2 regions of the Mesorhizobium sp. M0659 genome follow, and region 1 is predicted to be linked to the other one. Evidence: riboswitches for the same ligand, from Rfam matches in the RefSeq annotation. Region 1 holds a riboswitch; the other holds the start of a gene.
What was found. Region 1 has a riboswitch for thiamine pyrophosphate ahead of thiB (thiamine ABC transporter substrate binding subunit). Riboswitches for the same ligand answer to the same signal wherever they lie in the genome.
Positions count from the first base shown of each region.

Region 1 (4,402 bases):
GAACGCTGTTTCTGCTTTGCCGGCCAAGTGATAGCGGCGCGGCGCGACAGGCAAATTGGCGTCGCCGGTCACATTGGCGCCGAGCCGCGTCAGCGCCAGCATGACGGCAAAAGTCAGCGCGATCTGCAGCAACGTCAGCGTCACCGCTCGCGCCGGATCGAAGTCGAAACGCAGCGCCTGATAGATGGCGACTTCCAGCGTCGTCGCCGCCGGCCCGCCGCCGAGGATCAGCACGATGGTGAAGGAGGTGATGCAAAGCATGAAGACAAGCCCGGCGACGCCCGGCAGCGCGGCGCGCAGCACCGGCCACTCGATCAGCCGGAAGGCTGGCCTCGCCCCCATGCCGAGCTGGCTCGCCAGCCGCCATTGATCGGCCGGCACCGTTCCCAGCGCTTCGAGGAACAGCCGGGTGGCCAGCGGCAGGTTGAAGAAGACGTGGGCGACGAGGATGCCTGGCAGCCCATAGATGTCGGGCCAGCTCTGGCCACCGATCGCGGCGAAATAACCGGCGCGGCCATAGAGCGCCAGTATCCCCAGCGCTCCGACAATTGCCGGCAAGGCAAGGGGCACAGTGAAAAGCTGCAGGATGAAGCCGCGTCCGAAGAAGCGCGGATGCCGCGACAGCGACCGGGCGACGAAGAGCGCCGGTACGGCGGAAAGCAGAGTCGAGAGCGCAGCCTGCCAGAGCGTGAAGCGGACAACGCGCAGGAGATAGAGGTCAAAGGCGGACGCGGCGCCGGAAAGGTCGTGCGCGCCTTCGCGGATAAGGCCGGCGAAGGCGCCACCGATCAGCAGCGCGATTGCCGCAAGCGCGACAATGCCGGCCGTGATACGGGGGTCAGAGGGATAGTGCGCACGCATTTCGCGCTATCCAACCCTACGGCGCACGTTCGCTGCTGACGCAAATATTTCACGGAAGTCGAGTTCCCGCCCACCCCTCTCTGACCTGCCGGCCATCTCCCCCGCAAGGGGGGACATTAGCAGCTTCGCTCCCCGCCCCATCCTCGCAGCGTTGGAGGTTGGCGAAAGCTTCCGAGCGCTTGATCTCCCCCCTTGCGGGGGAGATGGCCGGCAGGCCAGAGGGGGGCGTTCAAGCGCCATCCTGAATTCCTAATTGCTCATCACCGCCAGCCATTCATCCACCCAGGCCTTGCGATTTGCCGCGACCTCTTCCGGGCTGAACAGCAAGGTCTTCGCCGGCTTGACCAGCCTATCAAAAGCCGGATTGAGCGGCTTGTCGGTTTTCCCGGCCGGGAACATCCAGTTGGTCTCCGGAATGACATCCTGGAATTTCGGCCCGGTCATGAAGGCCAGGAACTTCGCCGCCAGCGGGTTCTTCGCGCCCGTGGTGGTGATGCCGGCGACCTCGACCTGCAGATACTCGCCTTCCTCGAACGAGGCCGCCTGGTAGCGCCCGGTGTTCTCGGCCACCATGTGGTAGGCCGGCGACGTCGTATAGGACAGCACCATCGGCGCCTCGCCCTTGGTGAACAGGCCGTAGGCCTCGCTCCAGCCCGGCGTCACCGTCAGCACTTTGCCCTTGAGTTTGGCCCAGGCTTCCGGCGCCTTGTCGCCATAGACCGACTTGACCCACAGCAGCAGGCCGAGGCCCGGCGTCGACGTCCTCGGATCCTGGATGACGATCTTGTCGGCGGCATCGCCCTCGACCAGTTCCTTCAGGCTCTTCGGCGGGCTCTTCAGCTTTTCGGTGTCGTAGACGACGGCGAAATAACCAAAGTCATAGGGCACGAAAGTGTCGTCGCTCCAGCCGCCCGGCACGTTGTTTTCAGCCACCGCGCCATGTGGGACAAACAGGCCGGAAGCCTTGGCTTCCGCGGTGAGGTTGGTGTCGAGACCAAGCACGATATCGGCCTTGGTCGAGGCACCTTCGAGCTTGACGCGGTTGAGCAGCGCGACGCCGTCGGCCACCGAGACGAAGTCGACGCTGCAGCCGCACTCGGCCTCGAATTCCTTCTTCACCTGGGGGCCCGGACCCCAGTCGGCAGTGAAACTCTCATAGGTATAGATCGTGAGCTTTTCCTGCGCGGACGCAGAGCTTGCCAGTAGCGAAACAGCAAGCCCCAGCGCTGGGACAAGACGGGACAAAAACATGCGCATCGGCGCCTCCTTCATTCGTGTTGAAAGGAATTGAGGCGTCGGGCTGTCCGAAGCGTCTAATCCCTCCGCCGGTACAAACCGGATCAGGTTCAGCGGGTTGGCGAGACTGCCTCTCAGCCGGTCCGCGAAGATCGCGTCCGGCACCCCGTTAGAGCGTTTCGACACATAGGCCCGGCCAAGGTGCCACGCAAGTGGAAGTTTGCCCGAGCATGATCCGGAAAGTGGAATCCGTTTCCGGAAAAAGATCATGCTCCAACAAAGAGTGACGGTGCCGCTCGGCCTTCCGTTTCGTCGGCGGGGCTGGTAAGGGCCAGCGGATATGAGCACATTCACCATCCTGCTTGGCGGCGATCTCGTCCGCACGCCGCGGCTCGACCGCCAGGTCGCGGGCACGCGCGTCATCGCCGCAGACGCCGGCATCGATCATGCCCGCCTGCTCGGCCTGATGCCGGAGCTGTGGGTCGGCGATTTCGATTCCGTGCCGGCGGACCTGCCTGCCGATCTCGCCGCCGTGCCGCGGGAGGTGTTTCCTCCCGAAAAGGACAAGACCGATGGCGAACTGGCGATCGCGGCGGCATTGGAACGCGGCGCCACCAGCCTGGTGCTGGCCGGCGCTTTCGGCGGCAAGCGCGCCGACCACGCCTTCCTCCATCTGGCGCTCAGCCTGCGGCTGGCCGAGGCCGGCACAAAAGTGCTGTTGACCAGCGGAGCGCAGGAAGGCGCCCCTCTGCTGCCTGGCAAGGCCGGCTTCGACTATGCCGACGGAACGCTGTTTTCGGTGCTCGGCTTTTCCGATCTTTCGGGCCTCACCGTGTCCGGCGCGAAGTGGCCGCTCGACCATGTCGAGGTCGTGTTCGGCTCGTCGCTGACCATCTCGAACGAGGTCAAGTCCAACAAGACCGGGGGCGGCCTCGAAATCGAGCTCGGCCATGGCCGCGCGCTGCTGCTCGCCCACCCCTACCCCTTGCCTGAAAGCTGACATGGCCCCGCCCCTTCTCAACCTCGACGGCATAAGACTGACCTTTGGCGGCACGCCGCTGCTCGATGGCGCCGAACTGACGGCGTCCGCCGGTGACAAGATCGCGCTCGTCGGCCGCAACGGCTCCGGCAAGTCGACGCTCCTGAAGATTGCCGCCGGTCTGATCGAGCCGCAAGACGGCGAGGTCTTCCGCCAGCCTTCGGCAACGGTGCGCTATCTCCCGCAAATGCCCGACATGGACGGCTTTGCCAATGTGCGTGCCTATGTCGAGGCCGGGCTTGGGCCTGCCGACGATCCCTACCGCGCCACATATCTGATGGAGCATCTCGGCCTCGCCGGCGCGGAGAACCCCAACGATCTCTCCGGCGGCGAGGCGCGCCGCGCAGCACTTGCCCGCGTCATGGCGCCCGAACCCGATATTCTCCTGCTTGACGAGCCGACGAACCATCTCGATTTGTCGGTCATCGAATGGCTGGAAGAAGAGCTTGTCCGGACATCTTCGGCGCTGATCGTCATCTCGCACGACCGTCGCTTCCTCGAACGCGTCTCGCGCGCCACCGTCTGGCTCGACCGTGGCCAGACTCGCCGCCTCGACAAGGGCTTTGGCCATTTCGAGGAATGGCGCGACCTTGTGCTGGAAGAGGAAGAGCGCGAACAGCACAAGCTCGGCCGCCAGATCGTGCGCGAGGAGCATTGGCTGCGCTATGGCGTGACGGCTCGCCGCAAACGCAACATGCGCCGCCTGGGCGAACTGCAGACCATGCGCCAGCGTTTTCGCGGCCATCGCGGCGCCGAGGGCTCGGCCACCATGGTGGCCAGCGACGCCGCCGAATCCGGCAAGCTGGTGATCGAGGCCAAGAACATCGAAAAGAGCTTTGGCGACCTCACCGTGGTCAAAAGCTTCTCGACCCGCATCCAGCGCGGCGATCGCGTCGGCCTTGTCGGGCCGAACGGCGCCGGCAAGACGACGCTGTTGAAGATGCTTACCGGCGAGATGAAGCCCGACGCCGGCTCGGTGCGGCTCGGCACCAATCTGGAAATCGCCACGCTCGACCAGAAGCGCGAGGCGGTCGATCCGGCCGAGACCCTGGCGCAGTATCTCACGGACGGGCGCGGCGAAAACCTCGTCATCAATGGCGAGCAGCGCCATGTCGTGTCCTACATGAAGGATTTCCTGTTCAAGCCGGAACAGGCGCGCACCCCGGTGCGCGAGCTGTCCGGCGGCGAACGGGCGCGGCTGCTCCTGGCGCGTGTTCTGGCGCGGCCGGCCAACCTTCTGGTGCTCGACGAGCCGACCAACGATCT
Region 1 is NZ_JAMYPY010000010.1:43,403-47,804, forward strand. Features, by position in the region: gene thiP (thiamine/thiamine pyrophosphate ABC transporter permease) at 1-861, opposite strand, end outside; gene thiB (thiamine ABC transporter substrate binding subunit) at 1,111-2,118, opposite strand; TPP riboswitch at 2,162-2,276, opposite strand; gene NKI31_RS17530 (thiamine diphosphokinase) at 2,438-3,097, shown strand; gene NKI31_RS17535 (ABC-F family ATP-binding cassette domain-containing protein) at 3,099-4,402, shown strand, end outside.

Region 2 (4,402 bases), on a different contig from region 1:
TGATCGCTGGTATCGGCATTGCCGCCGCCGACGAGGTCATCGTCACGCAGCCGGCACAGCAGCAGGTGATCATCACCCCGGAACAGCGCACGGTCGTGCACCAGTACGTAAAGAAACATCCGCTTGCCTCGGTCAATCTGCTCGGCGTCGAATTGAATGTCGGCACTGCCTTGCCTGACACTGTCGAGCTGCAGGAGGTTCCCGACGTTCAGTACAGATACGCCGTCGTCGACAACCATACCGTGTTGGTCGACCCCAGCACGCGCAGGATTGTCGAGGTGGTCGAGTAACGCTCGACAACCTAACCATTCATCGGTGATACGGCCCTGTCGTTCTTCCCAAAAGGGCGGCAGGGCCGAATGACGAACATGATGAAAGGAGAATTGCCATGTTGCCGCATGTCGAGACCCCGAACTCCGCCAATGTTGCGGCGTGTTGCGACAAGTTGCTGGCCGAGCGCAACACGGCGCTGTTATCGATGAAGGAAGCGATCGCGCTCCTGCGGGAGCGCACCGGCACCGATCGTTCGGATGCCGACCTCGCGGGGCTGATCGTCAAGAAAGCGGCGCTGCTCGGCGTTGCGGTGATTTCCGACCCGCGCTGAGATGTCTCGTCACTCAAGACGCCGGCCGAATTTTCGGCTAATGTTTTCGTGGAATCTGGACCAACCGACCGGACCCAACCACGGAGGCTTAAGTGACGGACGACAAACAGGACCGCATTCGCCAGCGCGCGCACGAGATTTGGGAAAAGGCCGGCCGGCCTGAAGGCGCGCATCAGGAACACTGGGAGCAGGCCACGGCTGAAGTCGATGGCGCGGTCGCCAAGCCAAAAAAGGCGGCGAAGAAAGCTGACGCCAAGCCCGCCAAGGCAGCCGCCAAGTCAAAGGCAGCGAAGCCTGCCGCCGCAAAGTCCGGCAAAGCCAAATCGAAATAAGGCCAAGTTGAAACAAGGCCAGTCGAAATAAAGCAAGGCCGGAATTAGCTGGCCGGGCCATCCTTGGCGCCCGCCGTTCAGGCGCGCCCGAGCCTCTCAACCTGACGAATTGCGCCTGCGACGGGCAGCGCAATTCCTTGTGTTTGGCGACAGCCGCCCCTCATGCCTCCCAGGCATAACTCGACAGCGCAAAGCGAATCCCGGCAGCTGTCATAGCCAGTTCGCATTCGGTGATCTGGCGCAGGTGGCGCAGATAGCGCGTTACAGTCTGTGGCAGCCAGCCGGCGCAGGCCTCGACATAGGCGCGGCTGTGAACAAGGGTGCCGGTCGACAGCCTCTCGTCCTTCTCGGCAACGACTTTCAGATATTGGCGGATGAAGCGGATGTCGTCGGCGATGTCCTGGCTGGCCATTCGCCAGGCCCCGGCGAGGCGTTGGCACTGATCGAATGACAAGGGCAACAAAGGGGGCGGCAATAAAGGCGGCGGCAACGACGGAGATGACGGCAAAGGACGAGAGAGATCGGCGAAGGCAACATGGTTCGCTGTGCTCAAGGACATTCCTCTCTGCGAAAAGAGATATCGTACTTTATGTACGAATAAGCGTCAAGCCAATTTCGTACAGTTGGGACGATGACAATGAATATAGCAGCGGTCGCTTCAGCTAATCACGTATCGAGAATCCTTCAGGACTCGCACCAATTTCGCGGAGGGATTCCCAGGATGGTGTTGACTGTTTCCCTCGTGTCGGCGTCGAACAGGTTCAGGCCGCGCCGGATCGTCTCGCGCCAGTTTTCGCCCTTGTCCCACGCTTCCATGAAGGCGAAGGCAAGGTCGTCCTGGCGACGTGTGGCTTCGAGCGCTTGGGTCAGCAGGCGCGCTTGATGGAGATCCTTCTCCCGCTTGGCGCCAGCGCTCGGCCCGCGTCGCGAGGCGACGATCAGCTTGTGGATGGCGTAGCGCTGGGGCGAGGGGACCAGCACAGGCAAGCCCTAGCGACGCAGCAGCACAGTTCGGGGATAAGGAAATGCAGAAACCGTAAGGGCTGCGCGGAGGCTCTGCCGTTTTCTTATAATTACGTTTATCAGCTTGAATTTCAACGCAGTTATAAGAAATTCGTGGAAACCTTATAACGCAACGAACTGACGAGTCGCTCTGAACGCCCGGGCGCCCGGCCCGTCTGGCCCAAAACACTTTGCCGCAGTGCCTTCAACAAACGGCTTCCCCAATGTCGCGAACAATGCTTTAACCCGCTCATCCACAGGGGTGCTCCGTATCGTCGGGGCTGAGATGAGGGCGGCAAGCCTTCGGACCCTAAAGCTGATCTGGATAATACCAGCGGAGCGAGGCGGGCGATGTTTTCAGGCGCACAGATTTCCCTTTATCCCATGACCGACGATTTCGTCGGCGTCATCCTTGGCGCGCTCGGCGCGCTCGATCCGTGGCGCGACCGGCTGCGGATCGAAACCGACGACATCTCGACGCTTATGGTCGGGCCGCCCGAGGTGCTGTTTCCCGCCATGCGCGACCTGTTCGTCGCGGCGGCCAGAAGCGGCAAGCACTGCGTGCTTTCGGCAGCGGTCTCGCGCGGCTGTCCGGGCGAGCCCGACGATCCGATCTGCCGCTCCGACGAGACCGGCGGCCCCGCCATTCCGCTGGACGAGCGCAAGATCGCCGCGATCCGCGCTGTCCAGGCCACGCCGTCGACCGGCCAGCCGGTGGCGGCGCAGTTCTCGCTCTACGTTATGGGCACGGGCGACCATATGGACGAGATCTATGGCTGCATCGATTTCCTGAAGCAGTCCGGCGTCTTTGAACGCTCAAAGAACTTCTGCACCAAACTGCGCGGCGATGCCGGTGCGGTGTTTGCCACGCTCAACGAGGCCTTCTGCCGCTTCGGCCCCGGCGCCGGCCACGTCACCCTCGACATCACGATTTCGGCGAACAGCCCGAGCGGGGTCTGAGCCGCGGCTCAAGCGTCGTTCCTCGAGGATGTTGCCGTGGCTGGTTTATCTGACCCATTGCGTGGAGGAGATGCCTCTGACCCCTCAGCACAAAGAGGAGGGGAGCCATTGGCGATTGGCGAAGACCGCGATGCCCACGAATCTCCCCCCTCGAGCAGGAGATGGCCGGCAGGCCAGAGGGGGTCCCAGCGCGTGGAGCGCCGACGTCCTTTTCGCATCGGCAAGGCGTGGGCGCTCTATGCGAGACGACCCCCTCTGTCGCCTTCGGCGACATCTCCCCCTCGAGGGGGGAGATTAGCCGCAGCCATCGCCAAGACCATCCCCGCCGCCTGCGCCTCCGCCCTGCTCCTCGCGGCGTGGGAGCTCTACGCCCGCTATGGTGGCGCTGCGCCCACCATGCTGCCGGCGCCGTCGCGCGTGCTGCAGCAGGCCTGGGAGCATCGCGCTGCCCTTGCCGACAACACGCTGCCCACCATCCGCGCCACATCAGCCGGCTTCGCCTGCTCGTTGGTCGCTGCCTTCGTGCTTTCGGCGGTGGTCGATTTCTTGGCCCCGCTGCGCCGCGCGCTGTTTCCGCTGCTGATTGTCAGCCAGACCTTGCCGCTGGTCGCGATTGCGCCGCTCATCGTACTGTGGTTCGGCTTCGGGCTGATGCCAAAAATCTTGCTTGTGGCGCTCGTTACCTTCTTCCCGATGATGGTGGCGCTGGTCGAGGGTTTTGCCGCGACCAGCAAGGCGATTTCGCAGATGCTCGCCACCATGGGGGCAGGGCGCTGGCGCATCTTCTGGCTGGCGCGCCTGCCTTCGGCGCTGCCCTATTTCTTCGCCGGGCTGCGCATCTCCATCACCTACGCCGTCGTCGGCGCGATCTTCGCCGAATATGCGGGGGCGGCGAAGGGGCTGGGCATCTACATGCTCAATGCCAAGAACAACTTTCGGCCCGATCTGGTGCTCGCCGCGGTCGCCGTCAGCGCCGCGCTCACGCTTGTCTTGTTCGCCATTGCGGTGCTCGTCCAGCGCTTCGCCATGCCTTGGGAGAATGCAGGGAGCGAAAGCCGCGACGGCAAGGTTGAAGCTGCAGAAGAGAACCGTCAATGACGCGGCTCGAACTCCGGGACATCAGGAAGAACTTCGGCGCGCTTGAGGTGCTCGCCGGCATTTCGCTTCATGTCGCGGCCGGCGAGTTCGTCTCCATCCTCGGCCCTTCCGGCGCCGGCAAGTCGACGCTGTTCCAGTTGCTGACCGGCGCGCTGAAAGGCGAGGGCGACATGCGCTTCGACGGCGCGCCATTGCAGGGCAGCCCCTTCGCCTTCATGCCGCAGCGCGACGCGCTGATGCCGTGGCGGCGCGTCATCGACAATGTGACGCTGGGGCTGGAAGTGCAGGGTCTTGGCCGCAAGGCGGCGCGCGAACGCGTCGCGCCGTTGTTCGCTGAGTTCGGCCTTGCCGGTTTCGAGCGCGCCTGGCCGGCCGAGCTTTCCGGCGGCATGCGCCAGCGCGCCGC
Region 2 is NZ_JAMYPY010000025.1:35,902-40,303, reverse strand. Features, by position in the region: gene NKI31_RS27505 (DUF1236 domain-containing protein) at 1-290, shown strand, start outside; gene NKI31_RS27500 (hypothetical protein) at 389-604, shown strand; gene NKI31_RS27495 (DUF2934 domain-containing protein) at 697-936, shown strand; gene NKI31_RS27490 (hypothetical protein) at 1,097-1,348, opposite strand; gene NKI31_RS27485 (GSU2403 family nucleotidyltransferase fold protein) at 1,621-1,917, opposite strand; TPP riboswitch at 2,187-2,299, shown strand; gene NKI31_RS27480 (YkoF family thiamine/hydroxymethylpyrimidine-binding protein) at 2,290-2,898, shown strand; gene NKI31_RS27475 (ABC transporter permease) at 3,154-3,996, shown strand; gene NKI31_RS27470 (ABC transporter ATP-binding protein) at 3,993-4,402, shown strand, end outside.
Region 2: it holds a riboswitch for thiamine pyrophosphate, as region 1 does, so the genes downstream of both, NKI31_RS27480 (YkoF family thiamine/hydroxymethylpyrimidine-binding protein) here and thiB (thiamine ABC transporter substrate binding subunit) in region 1, are expected to answer to the same signal.